DNA from 4 places in the Serratia ureilytica genome. Region 1 is predicted to be linked to each of the others. Evidence: predicted binding sites of a transcription regulator. Region 1 holds the regulator's gene; each other region holds the start of a gene.

Region 1 (5,399 bases):
GGCGAATGCGCGCCGGGTTCAGCACCAGCTCGTCGCCTTTGTCGCAGATCAGCTGTTGGCGGATCAGCTCGTCGATCATCGGCCGCAGCACGTCCGGCAGCTGCTCCTTGTCGTTATGCAGGAACAGCTCGGCTTTCAGCATCGGGTAAATCATGCCAATCTGGCGCAGCAGTTCGGCGCGCGATACCCGGCGATGATGCATGACGATGCTGGCGATCAGCGACGGCAACACCAGCAGGTGGTGGATGTTGTTGCGGTAATAGGTCATCAGCACCGCCTGCTCGCGCGGCAGAATGATGATGTCGCCGATGTTGTCCTTTTCCACCTCGAACTTGTTCATGTTCAGCGCGTGATCCAGCAGCTCGTCCGGCGTCTGCGTCGGTACGGTGACGTCATGCGCGTAAGGCGCGTTGCGCATCAGCTGCAGGTAGCACTCGAGCTGCTCGAGCAATTGTTCGCGGGTCAGCGAACGCTGGCGCGAGGCCAGCAGCGCGGTGGAACACAGGTTCATGGCGTTGGCCGCGGCGGCATTGTTAATGCGCACCATGATCTGGCCGGCGAGATCGTTGACCGTCGGCGTCAACCAGCTTGGGCGCTGAGCTTCGATCGGATCGATCGACTCGCGCCACTGCGGCACGTGCTGGTTGAGGTAAGCGGTCAACGGCAGCGGTTCGCCGAAGTTGACGTAACCCTGGCCCAGATTGCGCAGTTTGCGCAGGCCGCGCAGCATCTGCAACAGGCTCTCTTTTTCCTTGGTGGCGCCGCGCAGCTCTTTGGCGTAGGTGCCCACTTCCATCACATGCTCGTAGCCGATGTAGATCGGCACCAGCGTGATCGGACGGGCGCCGCCGCGCAGCATCGCCTGGATGGTCATCGACAGGGTGCCGGTTTTCGGTTCCAGCAGACGCCCGGTGCGGGAGCGGCCGCCTTCCACGAAGTATTCCACCGAGTAACCGCGGGTGAACAGCTCGCCGAGGTATTCGCGGAACACCGTCGAGTAAAGCTTGTTGCCCTTGAAGGTGCGGCGGATGAAGAACGCGCCCAGGCGACGGAAGATCGGGCCGGCCGGCCAGAAGTTGAGGTTGATGCCCGCGGCGATGTGCGGCGGCACCAGGCCCTGGTGATACAGCACGTAGGACAGCAGCAGATAGTCCATGTGGCTGCGGTGGCAGGGCACGTAGACGATCTCGTGGCCGTCCTGCGCCAGCTGGCGCACGCGCTCGGCGTTGGTGACGTTGATGCCCTGATACAGCCGGTTCCAGGTCCAGCTCAGCACGCGATCGGACAGACGCACGGTTTCGTAGGAGAAGTCGGCGGCGATCTCTTCCATCAACGCGATGGCGTTCTGCTGGGCCTTCTCGTGAGAGATCTTTTTGCTGCGCGCTTCGTCCTCGACCGCTTTTTCGATCGCTTTGGACGCCAACAGCTTGTTGAACAGATCCTGACGGGCCGGCAGGCTTGGGCCTACAGCGGCCAGGCGCTGACGCGAGAAGTGCATGCGCGCCACGCGCGCCAGTTTCTGCGCGATGGTTTTATCCGTGCCGTGTTCGGTGGCCATGCGGCGCAGCGAAACGGTGTTGGAGAAGCGCACGAAGCTGTCGCGGCCGAGCCACAGCACGGCGAAGAATTTTTGCACGCCGTTCAACAGACGCAGGTGCGGCGTGCCGTGGCCTTCGCGGCCCGGCGAGCGGCCGAACATGACCGAAACCGGCAGCATTTGAATGTCGAGATCCGGATTGCTGCGATGCAGATCCAGGTAGTCGTGGAACAGCTTTACCGACTCTTCTTTCGGGGTGTAGTAGCGGAACACGCGCGGGCCGTCGTGAATGAACACGTAGCTCGGCAGCACGGTGCCGTCGATCTCCAGCGCGTTGAGCGGATCGGGCAGATCCTGCGCCAGGCACTGGGTGCGCAGCGTCAGCAAATCCGCCTTGGAATTGTAAGGTAAAACATACAAAATCGGCCGTGAGGGATCCAACCCTAGCTCGGTAACCGGATCTGAAGGGATGACCTTACTTCTTACCAACAATTTAAGTGGTAAATTCAATATTTTATAATAAATTTTACGCCAACCTGACATAACAACGTGAAGCCTCTTGTTAGCAATGCGCCGCAAGCATACCAGAAACCGGGTAGCAGATCTGTGGTGTTCGAAAACCGAGAGCCGTCAGCGCGGACTGTTCTAGACTCTTTTTATTATGACCGACCTCTGAGAAAGGCACGAAAACATGGCAAACCAAGCAACCGGATTGACCCGCATCATCAAGGCCGCCGGCTATTCTTATAAAGGGCTTTCCGCCGCCTGGCAACACGAGGCGGCGTTCCGCCAGGAACTGGTGGTGACCCTCCTGGCTATCATACTGGCTGTCTGGCTGGACGTGGGTGCGATAGCGCGCATTTTATTGATCGGATCGGTGGCGCTGGTGATGATCGTCGAGATCCTGAACAGCGCGATCGAAGCGGTGGTGGATCGCATCGGCAGCGAACACCATGAGCTGTCCGGGCGGGCCAAGGACATGGGATCGGCGGCGGTGTCGCTGGCGATCGTACTCGCGCTGTTCGTTTGGGGCACGGTCTTGTGGCAGCATTTTGGCTGACGCAAAGCGCCTACTGACTGATTTTTATTTATTCTTCGGTTCCCAATCCGCGCTTACCTGTATATACTCACAGCAAGACTGTATAAACAAACAGGGGGCGGAATGAAAGCACTAACTACCAGACAGCAAGAGGTCTACGATCTGATTCGCGATCATATTTCGCAAACGGGCATGCCGCCGACGCGTGCCGAGATCGCGATGCGTCTGGGGTTCCGTTCGCCTAACGCCGCCGAAGAGCACCTGAAGGCGCTGGCACGCAAAGGCGTGATCGAAATCGTCTCCGGCGCGTCGCGCGGTATCCGCCTGCTGATGGAAGAAGAAGAAGGGCTGCCGCTGATCGGCCGCGTCGCCGCCGGCGAGCCGCTGCTGGCGCAGCAGCACATCGAAGGGCACTACCAGGTGGATCCATCCCTGTTCAAACCGAGCGCCGATTTCCTGTTGCGGGTGAACGGCATGTCGATGCGCGACATCGGCATTCTGGACGGCGATCTGCTGGCGGTGCACAAAACGCAAGACGTGCGCAACGGCCAGGTCGTGGTCGCGCGCATCGAAGACGAAGTGACGGTCAAACGCTTGAAAAAGCACGGCAACGTGGTTGAACTGCTGCCGGAGAACAACGAATTCCAACCGATCGTGGTCGATCTGCGCCAGCAGAATTTCACGATCGAAGGGCTGGCGGTCGGCGTGATCCGCAACGGCGACTGGATTTAATCGCCGCGCCATCACCGCCGCTCCCTGTATCAATCGCCCCTGTTTTGGGGCGTTTTTGTTTCTGACTTCGCCCTTCGTCACTCTGTCACAGGAACATCCCATCATGCGCCTGATTTCCGCCTTCACCAGCGACACCGATAAAGCCCTGTGGCGCCTCGCCCTGCCGATGATTTTCTCCAATATCACCGTGCCGCTGCTCGGGCTGGTGGACACCGCGGTGATCGGCCACCTCGACAGCCCGATCTATTTGGGAGGCGTGGCGATCGGCGCGGTGGCGACCAGCTTCCTGTTCATGCTGCTGCTGTTCCTGCGCATGAGCACCACCGGCCTCGCGGCGCAGGCGCTGGGAGCGAAGAACCCGCAGGCGCTGGCGCGCGCCTTTATGCAACCGCTGCTGCTGGCGCTGTTGGCCGGGGGGGCGATCGTCCTGTTGCGCTACCCGCTGATCGAACTGGCGCTGCGGATCGTCGGCGGCGATGGCGAGGTGCTGGAGCAGGCGCGGCGTTTTCTTGAGATCCGCTGGTTGAGCGCGCCGGCGGCGCTGGCCAACCTGGTGCTGCTGGGCTGGCTGCTCGGCGTGCAGTACGTGCGTGCGCCGGTGATCCTGCTGATCGTCGGCAACCTGCTGAACATCGTGCTGGATATTTGGCTGGTGATGGGCCTGGGTTGGAACGTGCGAGGGGCGGCGGCGGCCACCGCCATCGCCGAATATGCCACGCTATTGCTCGGCCTGTGGCTGGCGTGGCGGGTGATGCGTCTGCGCGGTATTACCCTGGCGATGTTGCGTCAGGCCTGGCGTGGCGATCTGCGTCGCCTGCTGGCGCTCAATCGCGACATCATGCTGCGTTCATTGTTGCTGCAGCTGTGCTTTGCGTCGCTGACCATTTTCGGCGCTCGCCTGGGGAGCGATGTGGTGGCGGTTAACGCGGTGTTGATGAACCTGCTGACGTTTACCGCCTATGCGCTCGACGGCTTCGCTTATGCGGTGGAGGCCCATTCCGGCCACGCCTACGGCGCTCGGGACGGCAGCCAACTGCGTAAGGTGTGGCACGCGGCCTGCAGGCAGGCGGGGCTGGTCGCGTTGGCCTTCGGCCTGGCGTATGCCGTTACCGGCCAGCAGATCGTGGCGGCGTTGACCTCTCTACCGGAGCTGCGCGCGTTGGCCGCCCACTATTTACCGTGGCAGGTCATTTTGCCGCTGGTCGGGGTGTGGTGCTATTTGCTGGATGGCATGTTTATCGGCGCCACGCGCGGCGCTGAGATGCGTAACAGCATGGCGGTGGCCGCGGCAGGGTACGGTCTGACGCTGTTCAGCGTGCCGTTGCTTGGCAACCACGGGCTTTGGCTGGCGCTGGCGGTGTTTCTGACGTTGCGTGGCGTGGCATTGGGCTGGATTTGGCACCGTCACCAGGTGCGCGGCAGCTGGTTTACTGCACATTAAACCGGACGTTTTGTTGGGTTAATGGTTAGTTTTTCTTATGATTTTGGTCATGTTTGCTTACATGTTTTCAGCCTTGGTTTGTTCGCGTTAGTTCGTTGTTTGTTAGCGTTTTTTGTTTTTATTTTGTTTGTTAATGGTTTTTTATTCTGTGTTTTGGCTTTTTTATTTCCATGTTTAACTAGAATGAATCATGTGGCTGGTAAATGAAGGGGAGCGGTGCTTCTTAAGGTGAAGGAAGCATCGGCCAGAAAAATTTCTGGTTAACCCCGACCGGCAACAGGGATCACTGATTCACCACAGGTTAACGGAGAGACTATGAATAAAGATCAAGCCGACGGTAACTGGAAGCAGCTGAAAGGCAAAGTGAAAGAGAAATGGGGCAAGCTGACCGATGACGATCTGACGGTCATCGAAGGGAAACGCGAACAGCTGGTCGGCAAAATTCAGGAGCGCTACGGTTACCAGAAAGAGGCGGCCGAAAAAGAGGTGAAGGCCTGGGAAGATCACACCAAACACCGCTGGTAACACGCAGGGCCGCCACTGACGGCGGCCGGCAACAGCGCAGGCCGGCGTCGCTCCATCCTCTGGCGCCCCGGCCGCAGGTACAGGGAAGTACCTGACTTCGTCTTACTTCTTCTTGATGGCGATGC
Region 2 (5,399 bases), 2.3 Mb from region 1:
GCTACAGTGTTCAGCGTGCTGCTTGTCATCACACTGCCGCTTACCCGCTCCTGTTGGGAAATCACCAAGCTGTCGCTGGTGCCGTTCGGCAACGAAGCGATACACGTCGATGAACTGTATCCGGAAAAAAGCAATGCGCTGCTCTCCGCCGGCGGCTCACTGCTCAACATTATCTGGCTGGTGCTGTTCGGCTGGTGGCTGTGTCTGTCACACATCGCCGCCGGTATCGTGCAATGCGTTTCAATCATCGGCATTCCGGTCGGCATCGCCAATTTCAAAATAGCCGCCATCGCACTGTGGCCGGTGGGACGCCGCGTCGTCTCGGTAGAAATGGCTCAGCAAGCCCGTATTGAGAATGCTCGCCGTCACTATCAACAGCGTTAATTTTTTCTCCGTTTGAGGAGTTTTTCGTGCTCTCTTTTGCACCCGCAGTTCGTCGTTATACTTACAACAGCAACCTGCTGTATCACTTGCGCATCCTCATTGCGCTGATCGGCACCACCGCCGTTCCCTGGTGGCTCGGCATTCCCAAGCTGACTATCCCGTTAACGCTGGGCGTGGTGGCAGCCGCCCTGACTGATTTGGACGACCGCCTGGCCGGCAGATTACGCAATCTGCTGATCACGTTGGTATGCTTCTTTATTGCTTCCGCCTCGATTGAGCTGCTGTTTCCCTACCCTTGGTTGTTCGCGCTTGGCTTAACCACCTCGACCTGCGGTTTTATCCTGCTGGGCGCCTTGGGGCAACGTTACGCCACCATCGCCTTCGGTGCGCTGCTGATCGCGGTTTACACCATGCTCGGCACTTCCATGTACGATGCCTGGTATCAGCAACCGCTGCTGCTGGTGATCGGTGCATTGTGGTACAACCTGCTGACGCTGGCGGGCCACCTGCTGTTCCCGATCCGACCGCTGCAAGAAAACCTGGCGCGCTGTTACGATCAACTGGCCAATTATCTGGACGCCAAAGCCAACCTGTTCGATCCCGACGCCGAACGCGACGCCGATCTGCCATGGATGGACGTCGCAATGGCCAACAGCGCGTTGGTCGCGTTGCTGAACCAGACCAAAGCCTCGCTGCTGACGCGCCTGAAAGGCGATCGCGGCCAGCGCGGCACCCGCCGCACCTTGCACTACTATTTTGTCGCGCAGGATATCCACGAACGCGCCAGCTCTTCCCACGTTCAGTACCACGCGCTCAGCCGGCAATTCCGTCACAGCGATATTTTATTCCGCTTCCAGCGTTTGCTGAGCATGCAGGCGCGCGCCTGCCGCCAGCTGGCACAATCGATCCTGCTGCGGCAAAAATACCAGCACAACCCGCGTTTTGAGCCAGCCTTCAGCCGCATTCAGGAGGCCTTGGCACGCATCGCCGAAACCCAGGGCAATAGCGAACAGACCAAGGCGCTGGCGCATCTGCTGAAAAACCTGCATGCGATAGATGCGCAGTTGGCCAATATCGAGTCCGAGCAAACGCTGGCGAGCGGACAAGCGGAAGAGAACAGCCTGGCCGACGATCGCTTAACCGGTTGGAGCGACATCCGGCTGCGCATCAGCCGCCATTTAACGCCGCAGTCGGCCCTGTTCCGCCATGCGATCCGCATGTCGGCGGTGCTGTGCGTCGGTTACGCCTTTATCCAGTTCACCGGTATGCAGCACGGTTACTGGATCCTGCTGACCAGCCTGTTCGTCTGCCAACCGAACTACAACGCCACCCGCCGGCGCCTGGCACTGCGCATCATCGGCACTCTGGCAGGTATCCTGATCGGCCTGCCAATCCTCTATTTCGTGCCTTCCGTAGAAGGGCAACTGGTGTTGATCGTCATCACCGGTGTCTTGTTCTTCGCTTTTCGCACCGTACAGTATGCCCATGCAACGATGTTCATCACGCTGCTTGTGTTGCTGTGCTTTAACCTGTTGGGTGAAGGTTTCGAAGTGGCCGCCCCGCGCGTTTACGATACCTTATTGGGTTGCGCCATCGCCTGGGCGGCGGTCAGCTTCATCTGGCCGGACTGGAAGTTCCGCCAACTGCCGGCGGTGGTGGATAAAACGCTGAATGCCAACTGCCGCTATCTGGACGCCATTTTGGTGCAATATCATCAAGGTAAGGATAACGGCCTCGCTTACCGCATTGCACGACGAGATGCCCATAACAGCGATGCGGAACTGGCTTCGGTCATCTCCAACATGTCAGCCGATCCCAAGGCCGACAAAGCGCTGCAGGAAGCCGCCTTCCGCTTGCTCTGTCTGAACCACACGCTCCTGAGCTATATCTCCGCATTGGGGGCGCACCGCGAGCGGCTTAACACCCCGGCCACGCTCGATCTGCTCAATGACGCCGTGTGTTACGTGGACGGCGCCCTGCATCAGGAAGAACGGAACAGCCAGCGCATTGCGCAGGCGTTGGAACAGCTGGCGGAGCGCATCAGCAAAGCCGTTCCGGAACCTGAAAGCAAAGAACAATTGGTCTTGCAGCAGGTGGGATTGGTGCTCGAGCTGCTGCCGGAGCTCACCGCGCTGCATGCCCAAATCAATAAGGCAGCCTAACTATTCAGGGCCCGACGATGGGCCCTGAATAACCGGCTCATGCCCATGGCGGCGCATCGCCATCGTATGATCGAACCAACGCACTAGCTCGCTGCGTAATTCGGCCGGCAACGCCGCCTGATGATAACCGGCTATCGCCCCGCCCAGCGACAGCAGCACTCGTAGCCCCAAATTAGTCTGCTGTTTCAATAAACGGAGATAGCTGCGTTTGGCGCCATGCAGCCGTAGGTCATAAGCGTTGCGAATGCCCGCTCGCCACAGCAGACGTTCCATATTGACGTCAATATTCGGCAATGCCTTCAGTCGGCCATGATCGCCAGCCTTAAGCCGCTGCTCCCGGCGCGCCTCCCTGACAGCCTGCCAGGCCAGCCCCACCAGCTCGTTGCGTTCCCGCCACAGCGACTCGTCAACCCAGTAATAGCGCAAGGTAATGGGCACACCGCGTTTGGAATAGACCATATTGACCATTCCGCGGGCGCGAAAGGCGGGTTCCATGCTTGCCGTAGCCCGCAAATACAGCTCCCCCTCCGCTATCACCGCAAACATGACGCCCTCAGCCAGCAGACCGTAACCGCCGAACTGCGACCGAGTCGTGATGGCCCCCAATGCCGCAAAGCAATTTTTAGCCTGCGCGATTCTTCTCGTCGACATCCTTTTCATAGCGTTCCTCCTTTTTAGGTTCTGGCCTTTAGGTTCTGGCCGTATTATTTCTCTCATCAATGAAAAAAGTAACGTGAACAACTAATTAGAAAAATACGCACTATCCGCCCGCCTGCCAATCACAAAAACCATCGGTACAAAAAATGATCGCAATTATGCGAGCCGCTACGAAAATTTGGGTTGATCTTATCCTAAATCAGGGATACTGTATAAACATACAGTAACACGACGGGCGGGAACTTTATGCGTACTCAATCACTCTACCAACCTCATTTCGGCCATGGCTCTTATACAACGCGCAATGTTGCGAAGAACACGGATGTCGGCAAAGAGAATGGCTTGATCAGTGAACTTGTTTACAACGAGCGCCAGCCCGCAGTGGCTCAATTGCTGTTGCCCCTGCTGCTGCAACTGGGCAAGCAGTCTCGCTGGCTTCTGTGGCTCACGCCGCAGCAAAAATTAAGTAAACAGTGGCTGCAGCAATCCGGCCTGCCGGTGGATAAAGTGGTGCAATTGAGCCAGATCAGCCCGGTGAATACGGTTGAGGCAATGGAAAAAGCGCTGCAAACGGGGAATTACAGCGTGGTTCTCGGCTGGTTGCCCGAGCTAACAGAGGAGGATCGTCTAAAATTAAGACGAGCGGCAGAATTGGGTAACGCATACGGGTTTATCATGCGTCCACAACGTGACATTAGCCCGACTCACGGACAGTGTTCTACCCTAAAAATTCACTCTTCTTTGTATCATTAAGTAAATTTAGGATTTTTCCCATCATTTTCGCACCCCGTAAAGGGAACCTTTGCGGGATAAGGCAAAAAGCTAGTCCGGCCGCGGTTCGGCAAGGAAAAACGCCCTGTTGATCGCCGCTTTTTTGAGCGGAGAATGTTAGCAAATATGTACGATTCTGCGTTTTTTTTTAGAGCCTTATCACATCACACTTGTAACTTTCGCGCCACGTTGTAGACTTTACATCGCCAAGGTTGCTCTATAACGTCAGAAAAACTGGCGAGTAACAAACGAGGGCTTAAACCTTGGCGAAGGAATTTAACCAAGGGCTTAAACAGCTTTAAAGCTCATTGCCTATTTGGATGATAACGAGGCGCAAAATGAAAAAGACAGCTATCGCATTAGCAGTGGCACTGGCAGGTTTCGCTACCGTAGCGCAAGCCGCTCCAAAAGATAACACCTGGTACACCGGTGCTAAACTGGGCTGGTCCCAGTACCACGACACTGGTTTCTACGGTAACGGTTACCAGAACGGTATCGGCAATGGCCCAACCCATAAAGATCAGCTGGGTGCAGGCGCGTTCCTGGGCTACCAGGCAAACCAATATCTGGGCTTCGAACTGGGCTATGACTGGCTGGGCCGCATGCCTTACAAAGGCAGCGTGAACAACGGTGCTTTCAAAGCGCAGGGCGTTCAACTGGCCGCTAAACTGAGCTACCCAATTGCTGACGATCTGGACATCTACACTCGTCTGGGTGGTATGGTATGGCGCGCAGACTCCAAAGCGAACTACGGCCGTACTGGTCAGCGTCTGAGCGACCACGACACCGGCGTTTCTCCGCTGGCTGCTGTTGGTGTTGAATACGCACTGACCAAAAACTGGGCTACTCGCCTGGACTACCAGTTCGTAAGCAACATCGGTGACGCAGGTACCGTTGGCGCGCGTCCAGACAACACCATGCTGAGCCTGGGCGTTTCTTACCGCTTCGGTCAGGATGACGTAGTTGCTCCAGTTGCTCCAGCTCCAGCTCCGGCTCCAGTTGTTGAAACCAAGCGTTTCACTCTGAAGTCTGACGTGCTGTTCAACTTCAACAAGTCTACTCTGAAAGCAGAAGGCCAGCAGGCTCTGGATCAGCTGTATACCCAACTGAGCTCCATGGATCCTAAAGACGGTTCCGTAGTGGTTCTGGGTTACACCGACGCCGTTGGTTCTGACCAGTACAACCAGAAACTGTCTGAAAAACGCGCACAGAGCGTTGTTGACTACCTGGTCTCCAAAGGCATCCCGTCAGACAAAATCTCTGCACGTGGTATGGGTGAAGCAGAGCCAGTTACTGGCAACACCTGTGGCTACAAATCTGGCCGCGCTACCAAAGCTCAGATCGCTTGCCTGGCACCAGATCGTCGCGTAGAGATCGAAGTTAAAGGTATCAAAGACGTTGTAACTCAGCCTCAGGGCTAAGTTT
Region 3 (5,399 bases), 500 kb from region 1:
GCCGTCCACCCGGCCGCCCAACAGCTGTTCATGTTCCGGGCTGAGGCCAGCGTTCAACATCACCTGAACGCGTTCGCCGCTTTTCAACTGCGCCGGCTGTTCGACGTCGTCTTCCGCCAGCTTGCTCAGTTCCTGTTCTTCGCTGATCAGCCGTTGGTATTCCTGCACCAGCACCGGCTCAGGATCGACCAGCAGTTCGCCGCGATACCCATCAACGATCAGCAGCCGCTGGCTGAGCAGAGAAGGCTGGATGTCGGCGCCCATCACCGTCGGCACCCCCATCGCCCGCACCAAAATCGCCGCATGCGAGTTGGCGGCGCCGTCGCGCACGACCACGCCGACCAGGCGATCCTGCGGCACTTCGGCCAGCAATGTCGCGGTCAGTTCATCCGCCACCAGCACAAAACGCGCCGGCCACTGGGTGGCGCCCTGAGTGGTGTCGTCGAGGTGGAACAGCAGGCGCTGACCCAGCGCGCGCAGATCGCTGCCGCGCTCGCGCATATAGGTGTCCTGCAGTTTGGCGAACTGTTCGGCAAAGGCTTCTATCACCTGCTTCACCGCCCATTCCGCCACCGAGCCGTTGTCAATTTCGGCGAACAATTCGCGCTTGAGGCGGGCGTCGTTTAGCAGGTGAGAATAAAGATCGAAGATCGCCGCGCTCTCTTTTTGCGAGCTGGCGGCAAAACGCTTGCTGAAGCGGCGAAATTCCGCGCCGGCCTCTTCCAACGCCAACGTCAGGCGCTCGCGCTCGCTGGCGGTGTCCAGCGTCGACGCGCGGTAAACCTGATCGAGCGAAGGCTGGCTGCTGTCCTGCCACCCTTCCGCCACCGCTACGCCGGGCGAGGCCGCCAGCGCGCGCACGCGCGTTTGGCGATACTGGCCGAAAATGGCATTAAGCTGCGACTGTGAAAGGATCCCGGCCATCTGCGTGGCCAGGGTGACCATGAACGACTCTTCGCTTTCGTCGAACTGGCGCAGCTCGCGCTGCTGCACCACCAACACCCCCAACAGCTGGCGCCGGTGAATGATCGGTACCCCGAGGAAGGATCGGAAACGATCCTCTTTGACCTGCGGAACGTACTTGAAGCTGGGATGGCTTTGGGCATCGGCCAGGTTGATGGGTTCGGCCCGGCGGCCGACCAACCCGACGACACCTTCGTCAAACGCCAATGCGATAGTGCGCCCGCGCGGCTTTTTCAGCCCGCGCGTGGCCATCAAGTAGTAACAGCGGCGATCGTTGTCCGCCAGGTAAATGGAGCACACTTCGGTGTCCATCGCCAGACAGGTTTCATTGACCAGCAGATCCAGCGCATCCGTCAGACTGGCCGCCGCGGCCACCTTCTCTACAATTTCTCGCAAGCGCGTGAGCATAGTCGGCTTAACTTAACCTCTCTTTCGGCGATAAGCGGGGGCCTGCCGCGGCGCCGCCTGCTCTTGCATCGGCATCACGGTCACGGCGAATTCTTTCATCACCCGGCGGTAGACGTCGCGTTTAAACGACACCACCTGGCGCACCGGATACCAGAAGCTCACCCAGCGCCAACCGTCGAACTCCGGTGTGCTGCTGCGCTGCATGTTGATATCAGCGTCATTGCACAGTAGCTGCAACAAAAACCATTTTTGCTTTTGGCCGATACAAACCGGCTTTGTGTCCCAACGCACCAAACGTTTCGGCAATTTATAGCGCAACCAGTTGCGGGTCGAAGCCAGGATGCGCACATCCTTTTTACTCAGCCCCACTTCTTCGAACAGCTCACGGTACATCGCCTGCTCCGCAGTTTCGCCAGGGTTAATCCCACCTTGGGGAAACTGCCAGGAGTGCTGACCGTAACGGCGGGCCCATAAGACCTGCCCCTGACGATTACAGATTACGATACCAACATTCGGGCGGTAGCCATCATCATCGATCACCGGACTACCTCGATAAGCTTAAATTCGCATAGATGCCCTGATTGTTTCACACAAGCTACAGGCGGTAAACCACTGCTTTACGGCGCTGCGGGCCGGATAACATTGGGATAACTCACAGATATAGGCAAAGTTATAAACATGCATCGGCATTTCAGACCGGTTTTATTCACTTTTTCTGTGGATAGGTGTGTGTAGAACTCGAGGGATAAGCCGGTAAAACTCTCGTCCCCGAAAATCCCTCCTCACACCGAAAAAACAATATTACTCCTAAAAACATATAATTAACCAATATCCCACAGTTATGTACAGGGCAAAAATGTGATCTATGCACGGTAAGGATCTTACCCTGGCGAAAGATCCACCAACGCCGTTTTTATCCACAGATTATCCGGGCAAGTTACGCACAAAACGGACAAATTCGTAAAAAACCGCCCGAGTCAAGGCTGTAAATTGAACCAGTAATCGGTAAAAATTTGGGTTATCCCATAAATCTGTGGATAAATAGGTGTAAGATCCTGTTTATTGTCGGTGGCTTCAGGTGAACAAGCCTCGCGGGAGCATTGTCGCCCGCGCAAGGAAAGAAAAAAAGTCATGTAAAATCATGCTACTATTATTCTTTTCCCCAGGCGACTGGGGTTACCGTTTCCCGTGTATCTTTGCAGTACGTTTTTCAACCAAATTCGACAGGCTTGATTTATGGCGTTTTTATCCCCTCTGCCACCCCCGCCGGAAAATGAACGGCAGCTGTTCGAGCGCGCTCAGGCGCTGGCCGGCTTCAGTTTTGGCGAACTGGCCGCCCGCGCGCAGTTGCCGATCCCCAAGGATCTGAAACGCGATAAAGGCTGGGTGGGCATGCTGCTGGAGCTGTACCTCGGTGCCATGGCCGGCAGCAAACCGGAACAGGATTTTCCTGAGCTGGGCATTGAGCTGAAAACCATTCCTGTCGACGCCGCCGGCAAACCGCTGGAGACCACTTTCGTCTGCGTGGCCCCGCTCACCGGCAACAGCGGCGTCACCTGGGCCAGCAGCCACGTTCGCCACAAGCTGGCGCGCGTGTTGTGGATACCGGTAGAGGGCGAACGGCAAATCCCGCTGGCGCAGCGCCGCGTCGGTTCGCCGCTGCTGTGGAGCCCGAGCGCTGCAGAAGAAGAGATGCTGCGCCGCGATTGGGAAGAGCTGATGGATCTGATTGTGCTCGGTCACGTAGAACGCATCACCGCACGCCACGGCGAAGTGCTGCAACTGCGCCCCAAAGCGGCCAACAACAAGGCGCTCACCGAAGCCATCGGCGAACAGGGGCAACCTATCATGACGCTGCCGCGCGGTTTCTATCTGAAAAAGGGTTTTACCGGCGCGCTGCTGGCAAGACATTTCTCAATCTAAGCGATTTCGTTTAACTCTGGTTTAGCTAACCCTGTCAGCGCCACGATAAACGCGTATAATTCACGCTTTGCATTTATTAAGTATTAAGGTGTGTCGGGCAATGTTCGAATGGATTATGGATCCCAATGCCTGGTTAGCGTTAGGTACGCTAACCATTCTTGAGATCGTACTGGGTATTGATAACATCATTTTTCTGTCGCTGGTGGTGGCCAAGCTGCCCAAAGCGCAACAGAACAAAGCTCGCCGGCTCGGGCTGGCCGCCGCCATGATTATGCGTCTGGCGCTGCTGGCCTCCATCGCCTGGGTGATCCGCTTGACGCACCCGCTGTTCACCGTGCTGGATCACGCCATTTCCGCCCGCGATCTGATCCTGCTGCTCGGTGGATTGTTCCTGATCTGGAAAGCCAGCAAAGAGATCCACGAAACCATCGAAGGCACGGAAGAAGAGCACCACACCAAGGTGCACAGCTTCTTCGGCGCGATCGTACAGATCATGCTGTTGGATATCATCTTCAGTCTGGATTCGGTGATTACCGCCGTAGGCCTTTCCGATCACCTGTTCATCATGATGGCGGCGGTGGTGATTGCCGTCGGCGTGATGATGTTCGCCGCACGGCCGATCGGCGAGTTCGTCAATCGCCATCCGTCGGTGAAAATGCTGGCGCTGGCGTTCCTGATCCTGGTGGGCTTCACGCTGATGCTGGAAAGTTTCCAGGTGCACGTGCCGAAAGGCTACATCTACTTCGCCATGTTCTTCTCCATGTCGGTAGAGGCGCTCAATCTGATGCGCAGCAAGAAAAACCGTTCGCCGGAATAACCCTACGCGGAGGCCGCCATCGGCGGCTTCCGCCGTTTCGTTGCCCCCCTCATTTCAGTTTTTCTTATCAGATAAAGACTTATCTGAGACGCTCTCTGCCAAGAGTTTGCTAATCTTGAAAGAACATTGTTTTCTGCATAATCGAGGATCCGCAGGATGAAAAAGTGGGTAATGGCAGTGTCTGCGCTGGTTATGGCCGCCGGTTTGGCGGGATGTTCCAGCGACTACGTCATGGCGACCAAAGACGGCAACATGATCCTGACGCAAGGCAAACCGGAGATCGACACAGACACCGGGCTCATCAGTTATAAAGATGAGAAAGGCAATCACCGCCAGATCAACGGCGATCAGGTTTCCCAGGTTATCGAACGCTAATCACCGCACGCCGGCTATCGCCCGCTCGAGCGCGGTAGCCCTCATTCGTGTCCGCACGGAATCCGCTTCCCCCATCTTCACCGCTTGGTTATAGTCAGGAAAGGCGACATCGCCGCCCGACGGACTTTGCGCCGTCTTCTGAATTGGGCTCCTGTTTCACCGGGCCGCACGGTCCGTCAGCGCTAACAAGAAAGGAAGGCCGTTAATGCAATACCACCGTATTCCCCACAGTTCTTTAGAAGTGAGCGTGCTGGGACTGGGCACCATGACCTTTGGCGAACAGAACAGCGAAGCCGACGCCCATGCGCAACTGGACTATGCATTGGCCGCAGGCGTGAACCTGATAGATACCGCCGAACTGTACCCGGTGCCGCCCCGCCCGGAAACCCAGGGCCTGACCGAAAGCTATATCGGCAGTTGGATCAAAGCGCGCGGCAATCGCGAAAAAATCGTCCTGGCCAGCAAAGTCTCGGGCCCGGTGCGCGGCACTGACAGCAGCATCCGCCCGCAGCAGGCGCTCGATCGCAAAAACATCCGCGCCGCTCTGGACGCCAGCCTCAAGCGGCTGAACACCGATTATCTCGATCTTTACCAATTGCACTGGCCGCAGCGCGCCACCAACTGCTTTGGCAAACTCAACTATCAATATACCGATGACAAAGCCACGGTCACGCTGCTGGAAACCCTGGAGGCGCTGACCGAGCAGGTGCGCGCCGGTAAAATTCGCTATATCGGGGTCTCCAACGAAACGCCCTGGGGCGTGATGCGCTATCTGCAACTGGCGGAGAAACACGAGCTGCCGCGCATCGTGTCGATTCAAAACCCGTACAGCCTGCTGAACCGCAGCTTTGAGATTGGCCTGGCCGAAATCAGCCAGCACGAAGGGGTAGAACTGCTGGCCTATTCCAGCCTG
Region 4 (5,399 bases), 1.4 Mb from region 1:
ATGTTCTGCTGGAGAACTACCTGAAGAACCACCCGGCGCCGGAGGACTGCGAGTTTTACATGTGCGGGCCGCCGATGATGAACGCCGCGGTGATCAAGATGCTCAAAGATCTGGGCGTCGAAGACGAAAACATCATGCTGGATGACTTTGGTGGCTAAATGCGCGCATTGGCGATGAAGAACTGGCTGACGGGCGTGGCGCTGAGCGCCACCCTGCTGCTGACCGGCTGCGGGCCGGAACAGGTGGACCTGACGGGTAAAACCATGGGCACCTCGTATTCGATCCGTTACGTGACCGGCGAAGATACGCCGTCGGCGCGCGAGATGCAGGCGGAGATCGACAAACGGCTGGAGCAGGTGAACGATCAGATGTCCACCTACCGGCCGGATTCCGAGCTGAGCCGCTTCAACGCCAGCCGCGACATTGACCGGCCGTTCCCGGTTTCGCCGGCCACCGCCGAAGTGGTGCGCGAAGCGCTGCGCATCAACCGCGTCACCGATGGCGCGCTGGACGTGACCGTCGGGCCGCTGGTCAACCTGTGGGGCTTCGGCCCGGAAGGGCGGCCGGACAAAGTGCCGAGCGAGGCGGAGCTGGAGCATCGTCGCGCCTGGACCGGCGCCGACAAACTGTCGGTGCAGGGCAGCGCGCTGGTGAAAAGCATCCCTGAGCTGTACGTCGATCTGTCGTCGATCGCCAAAGGGTATGGCGTGGACGTGGTGGCGGAATATCTGCAGTCCCGGCATGTGAAGAACTACATGGTGGATATCGGCGGCGAGGTGCGCACGCGCGGGCATAACGGCGAACAAAAGCCGTGGCGCATCGCCATCGAGCGCCCGACCGCCGGTACGCAGCAGCAGGCGCAGCTGGTGATCCAACCCGGGGAGATGTCGATCGCCACTTCGGGTGACTATCGCAACTACTTCGAGCAAGACGGGATGCGCTATTCGCACACCATCGATCCGGTCACCGGGCGCCCAATCCATCATCGGTTGGTGTCGATCACCGTGCTGAGCCCGACCTGCATGACCGCCGACGGCCTGTCCACCGGCCTGAACGTGATGGGGCCGGAGCGCGGCATGGCGCTGGCCAACCTGCTCGGCATCCCGGTGTTCATGATCGTGAAAACCGCCGACGGCTTTGAGGAGCGTTATTCAGACGCGTTCAAGCCCTATCTGAAAAAGCGTTCGTGAGGTTGCTATGTTGACGGTATTCGCCGCTACCTTCGTGTTGTTTCTGCTGATCGTCGGCGGCATGTCGCTGGGCTATGTGTTCAAACGCAAAAGCCTGCAGGGCAGCTGCGGCGGCATCACCGCGCTGGGCATGGAGAAAGTCTGCGACTGCCCGGAGCCGTGCGATGCGCGCAAAAAACGCGAAGCCAAAGCGGCGCAGCGGCGCGAGCAGTTGGAAAAGCACCGCATTCTGTAGCTGTAGCGAAAACCCGGCCTTGGCCGGGTTTTTTATTTCGTCTTGCGGAAGCTTTTCGCCTCGGCCGGGGAGTTAACCATCACGCCGTCGGCGCCCAGCGCCAGCGCCTGCTGATATTCCTGCGGCGAGTTGACCCCGAACAGGATGATGTGCGCCGGGCCCTGCGAGCGGAAACAGTCCATCGACTCTTTATCCCAGGTCAGAAATGCCTTCGAACGCCCTTCGCCGAGGGTATATTTCTCTACCACCTCCACCTCGCGTTTCAGCTCCAGCCCGTACCAGCGCGGCTGCCGGTTGTCCGGTTTGACGTCGCACTGGTGCGCCATGGTGACGTTGGCCAGCAGCGTGCGGGTCTCGTCGCGGCTTTCAAAGCGCGGGATGGCCGGCGGCAGCGCCTGCAGATATTTGGCGTCGGTAGAGTAGACGCGGGTGCGGTTCAGGCTGTCGGTGCTTTGCAACGTCGCCAGCAGCGCCTGGCCAAACTGCGCCGGATCGGCGTCCGGGGATTTGATGTCCAGATAAAAGGTGACGTGCGGAAACGCCTTCAGCACGTCGTCGAGGCGCGGAATGCCGATGCCCTGGCCGCGGAACGGGTGGGCGTCACCCTTGGCGAAGGCCCAGCCGGCATCGGTCTCGGCCAACTGCGCGGCGGTATAGGCAGAGACCGGGCCCTGCCGGTTGGTCAACGCTTTCAGATCCGAGGGGCGGTACAGCACGATGACGCCGTCTTTGGATTCTTGCAGGGTGATCCAAATGGCGTCGGCGCCGTTTTTCAATGCCGTTTCGATAGCGATGCGGGTGTTTTCCGGCGCATCGGCGGTGCCGCCGCGGTGGGCGACGATCGCCGGCGCATGACCGGCGGCGGCGCTGGCCGCCAGCGCGCTCAGCGACAGCGCGGAAGCCAGCAGCAAATGAGAAAATCTGATCATGTAGGGTACCTTGTCGTTATCGTTGTGGAGAGCCGCACGGGATGGCGGAAATCATACTATTGAAAAATTAAGCTTTTTTAACAACGCGGAAATATCTGGCGGAAACGCCGCTTTCCTCGAGCTCCGCGGCCTTGAGCTTTCGGTATCTGACTGTATACTTATACAGTGTTACTGGAGGGTGCGATGCGTAAAATCATTCATGTCGATATGGACTGCTTCTTCGCGGCGGTGGAAATGCGCGACGATCCCAGCCTGCGCGATATTCCGTTGGCGATTGGCGGCAGCGCCGATCGCCGCGGGGTGATCAGCACCGCCAACTATCCGGCGCGGCGCTACGGCGTGCACAGCGCCATGTCCACGGCGATGGCGCTCAAGCTGTGCCCGCATCTCACCCTGCTGCCGGGGCGCATGGCGGCCTACAAAGAAGCCTCGCTGCACATCCGCGAAATCTTCGCCCGCTATACCCCGCTGATCGAGCCGCTGTCGCTCGATGAAGCTTATCTCGACGTGACCGAGAGCCCGCAATGCAACGGCTCGGCGACGCTGATCGCCCAGGAAATCCGTCAGGCGATCGCCGACGAACTGAACCTCACCGCGTCGGCCGGCATCGCGCCAATCAAGTTTCTCGCCAAAATCGCCTCCGAGATGAACAAGCCGAACGGGCAATATGTGATCACGCCGGCGCAGGTGCCGGCGTTTTTGCAGCAGCTGCCGCTCAGCAAGATCCCCGGCGTCGGCAAGGTGACCGCCAAACGGCTGGAAGAAGTGGGGCTTATCACCTGCGCCGACGTGCAGCAATACGATTTGGCGCAGCTGCTAAAGCGCTTCGGCAAGTTCGGCCGGGTGCTGTGGGAGCGCTGTCAGGGCATCGATCGGCGCGAAATCTCTCCTGAGCGGCTGCGCAAATCGGTGGGGGTGGAACGCACGCTGGCGGAGGATATTCACGACTGGGAAGACTGCGAAACGCTGATTATCGACAAGCTCTATCCCGAGCTGGAGATGCGGCTGCGCAAGGTGAAGCCGGATCTGCACATCGCCCGGCAGGGCGTGAAGCTGAAGTTTCAGGATTTTCAGCAAACCACCCAGGAGCACGTGTTCCCGGTGCTGAACCGGCAGGATTTGCTGGAGGTGGCGCGACAGGCGTGGCGCGAGCGGCGCGAAGGGCGCGGCGTGCGGCTGGTGGGGTTGCATGTGACGCTGCTCGATCCGCAGCTGGAGCGGCAGTTGGCGCTGCCTTGGGAATAAAAAAGCCGGCGACCGCCGGCTTTTTGCGTTAAGCGCGCAGATTACGCGCGCTCAGGGATCGCTTTCAGCAACGAGGTCAGCAGCTTCCAGTACAGGCCGACGCTTTCGATATGCACCTGCTCATCCGGCGAGTGCGGGCCGGTGATGGTTGGCCCGATCGATACCATATCCATGTTTGGATACGGCTTTTTGAACAGACCGCATTCCAGACCGGCGTGGATCACCATGATGTTCGGCGTCTTGTTGAACAGCTCCTGATACAGCTCGCGCACCAGGTGCATCACCGGCGAGTCGGCGTCCGGCTGCCAGCCCGGGTAGCCCCCCTTCGGCGCCACCTTGGCGCCGGCCAGCTGGCCCAGCGCGGTCAGCATCTCGACAACGTAATCTTTGCCGCTGTCGATCAGGGAGCGGATCAGGCAGATGATTTCCGCTTCGTTTTCGCTGGTGGTGACTACGCCGACGTTCAGCGAGGTTTCCACCACGCCTTTGACCGCGTCGCTCATGCGGATCACGCCGTTCGGCGTGCCGTTCAGCAGCGCCAGGAAGCGTTGCTGGCTGTCGGCGCTCAGCGCCTGCGAAGCGCTGGTGGTCGGCTCCAGCAGCACGGTGATGTTCTTCTCTTTGGCGGAGAGTTCGTTCTGCAGCACGGCCAGGAACTCTTGGCTCAGCGCTTTCAGCGCGTCGGCTTTTTCTGCCGGCACCGCTACCACCGCGGAGGCTTCACGCGGGATGGCGTTGCGCAGGGTGCCGCCGTTCAGGTCCAGCACGCGCAGGTTCAGCGCCTCCGCATGGGCGAACAGGAAGCGCGCCAGCAGTTTGTTGGCGTTGCCCAGCCCGACGTGGATCTCGGCGCCGGAATGGCCGCCTTTCAGGCCCTTGAGAGTCAGCTTCAGGGTTTGGTAACCGGCCGGCACCGCTTCGCGCTGCAGCGGCAGGGTAGTGATGAAGTCGATACCGCCGGCGCAACCCATGTAGATTTCGCCTTCTTCTTCGGAATCGGTATTGATCAGGATGTCCGCCTGCAGCCAGTTCGGCTGCAGCCCGAAGGCGCCGTCCATCCCCGCTTCTTCGGTCATGGTCAGCAGGACTTCCAGCGGGCCGTGCTCAACGCTGTCGTCGGCCAGCACCGCCAGGGCGGAGGCCATGCCGATGCCGTTATCGGCGCCCAGCGTGGTGCCGCGCGCTTTCACCCACTCGCCGGCGATATAAGGCTGGATCGGATCCTTGGCGAAGTCGTGCACGGTGTCGTTATTCTTTTGCGGCACCATGTCCAGGTGCGCTTGCAGCGCCACCGGCTTGCGATTTTCCATGCCTTTGGTGGCCGGTTTGCGCAGCAGGATATTGCCGACCTGATCGCGCTCGGCGTGCAGGTTCTTTTCTTTGGCCCAGGTGAGGATGTGCTGCGCCAGCGCTTCTTCATGATAAGAAGGGTGCGGGATAGAACAGATCTTGGCGAAAATATCCCACAGCGGCTGTGGCGAAAGCTGAGACAATTCAGACACTATAAGTCTCCTGTGACGGCAGGCTCCGACAGGACGGGCGTGCCGCGCGGTTAAGGTGAGTGGGCATCTGTGCGTCGTGGCACGATCGTCAGAGAATATCACTTTATTTCCGGCGGTGCGCGCCCCGTATTGTGCGGTTTAAGCGCTTGATCACACGGCTTCGCGGCGGGAACGTTCGTTTTTTCAGCATCAATCACCGAAAAGCCGCCCGGCGGAAATCACGAGGTTTTCCTCGGTACAGCTGGAATTCAATGCGGCCAGTCTCTATAATCTCGCGCAACCTTTTTTCCCCTGAACT

The links. Region 1 encodes LexA, which represses DNA repair genes until DNA is damaged. Its sites were predicted from a motif close to TNCTGTATGTACATACAGNA; they were not measured.
Region 2: the regulator LexA is predicted to act here: its motif matches at 3,410-3,429, upstream of sulA (SOS-induced cell division inhibitor SulA).
Region 3: the regulator LexA is predicted to act here: its motif matches at 2,353-2,372, upstream of mutH (DNA mismatch repair endonuclease MutH).
Region 4: the regulator LexA is predicted to act here: its motif matches at 2,503-2,522, upstream of dinB (DNA polymerase IV).

The regions. Positions count from the first base shown of each region.
Region 1 is NZ_CP071320.1:418,659-424,057, forward strand. Features, by position in the region: gene plsB (glycerol-3-phosphate 1-O-acyltransferase PlsB) at 1-2,080, opposite strand, end outside; gene J0X03_RS01975 (diacylglycerol kinase) at 2,229-2,597, shown strand; gene lexA (transcriptional repressor LexA) at 2,700-3,308, shown strand; gene dinF (MATE family efflux transporter DinF) at 3,412-4,749, shown strand; gene J0X03_RS01990 (CsbD family protein) at 5,065-5,274, shown strand; gene zur (zinc uptake transcriptional repressor Zur) at 5,377-5,399, opposite strand, start outside.
Region 2 is NZ_CP071320.1:3,181,496-3,186,894, forward strand. Features, by position in the region: gene J0X03_RS14995 (YccF domain-containing protein) at 1-384, shown strand, start outside; gene yccS (YccS family putative transporter) at 411-2,546, shown strand; gene J0X03_RS15005 (TfoX/Sxy family DNA transformation protein) at 2,547-3,206, opposite strand; gene sulA (SOS-induced cell division inhibitor SulA) at 3,450-3,956, shown strand; gene ompA (porin OmpA) at 4,313-5,395, shown strand.
Region 3 is NZ_CP071320.1:919,487-924,885, reverse strand. Features, by position in the region: gene ptsP (phosphoenolpyruvate--protein phosphotransferase) at 1-1,371, opposite strand, end outside; gene rppH (RNA pyrophosphohydrolase) at 1,384-1,911, opposite strand; gene mutH (DNA mismatch repair endonuclease MutH) at 2,608-3,294, shown strand; gene J0X03_RS04245 (TerC family protein) at 3,395-4,111, shown strand; gene J0X03_RS04240 (YgdI/YgdR family lipoprotein) at 4,268-4,486, shown strand; gene J0X03_RS04235 (NADP(H)-dependent aldo-keto reductase) at 4,692-5,399, shown strand, end outside.
Region 4 is NZ_CP071320.1:4,082,940-4,088,338, reverse strand. Features, by position in the region: gene nqrF (NADH:ubiquinone reductase (Na(+)-transporting) subunit F) at 1-158, shown strand, start outside; gene J0X03_RS19345 (FAD:protein FMN transferase) at 159-1,190, shown strand; gene nqrM ((Na+)-NQR maturation NqrM) at 1,198-1,425, shown strand; gene J0X03_RS19335 (glycerophosphodiester phosphodiesterase family protein) at 1,458-2,354, opposite strand; gene dinB (DNA polymerase IV) at 2,538-3,599, shown strand; gene pepD (beta-Ala-His dipeptidase) at 3,641-5,101, opposite strand.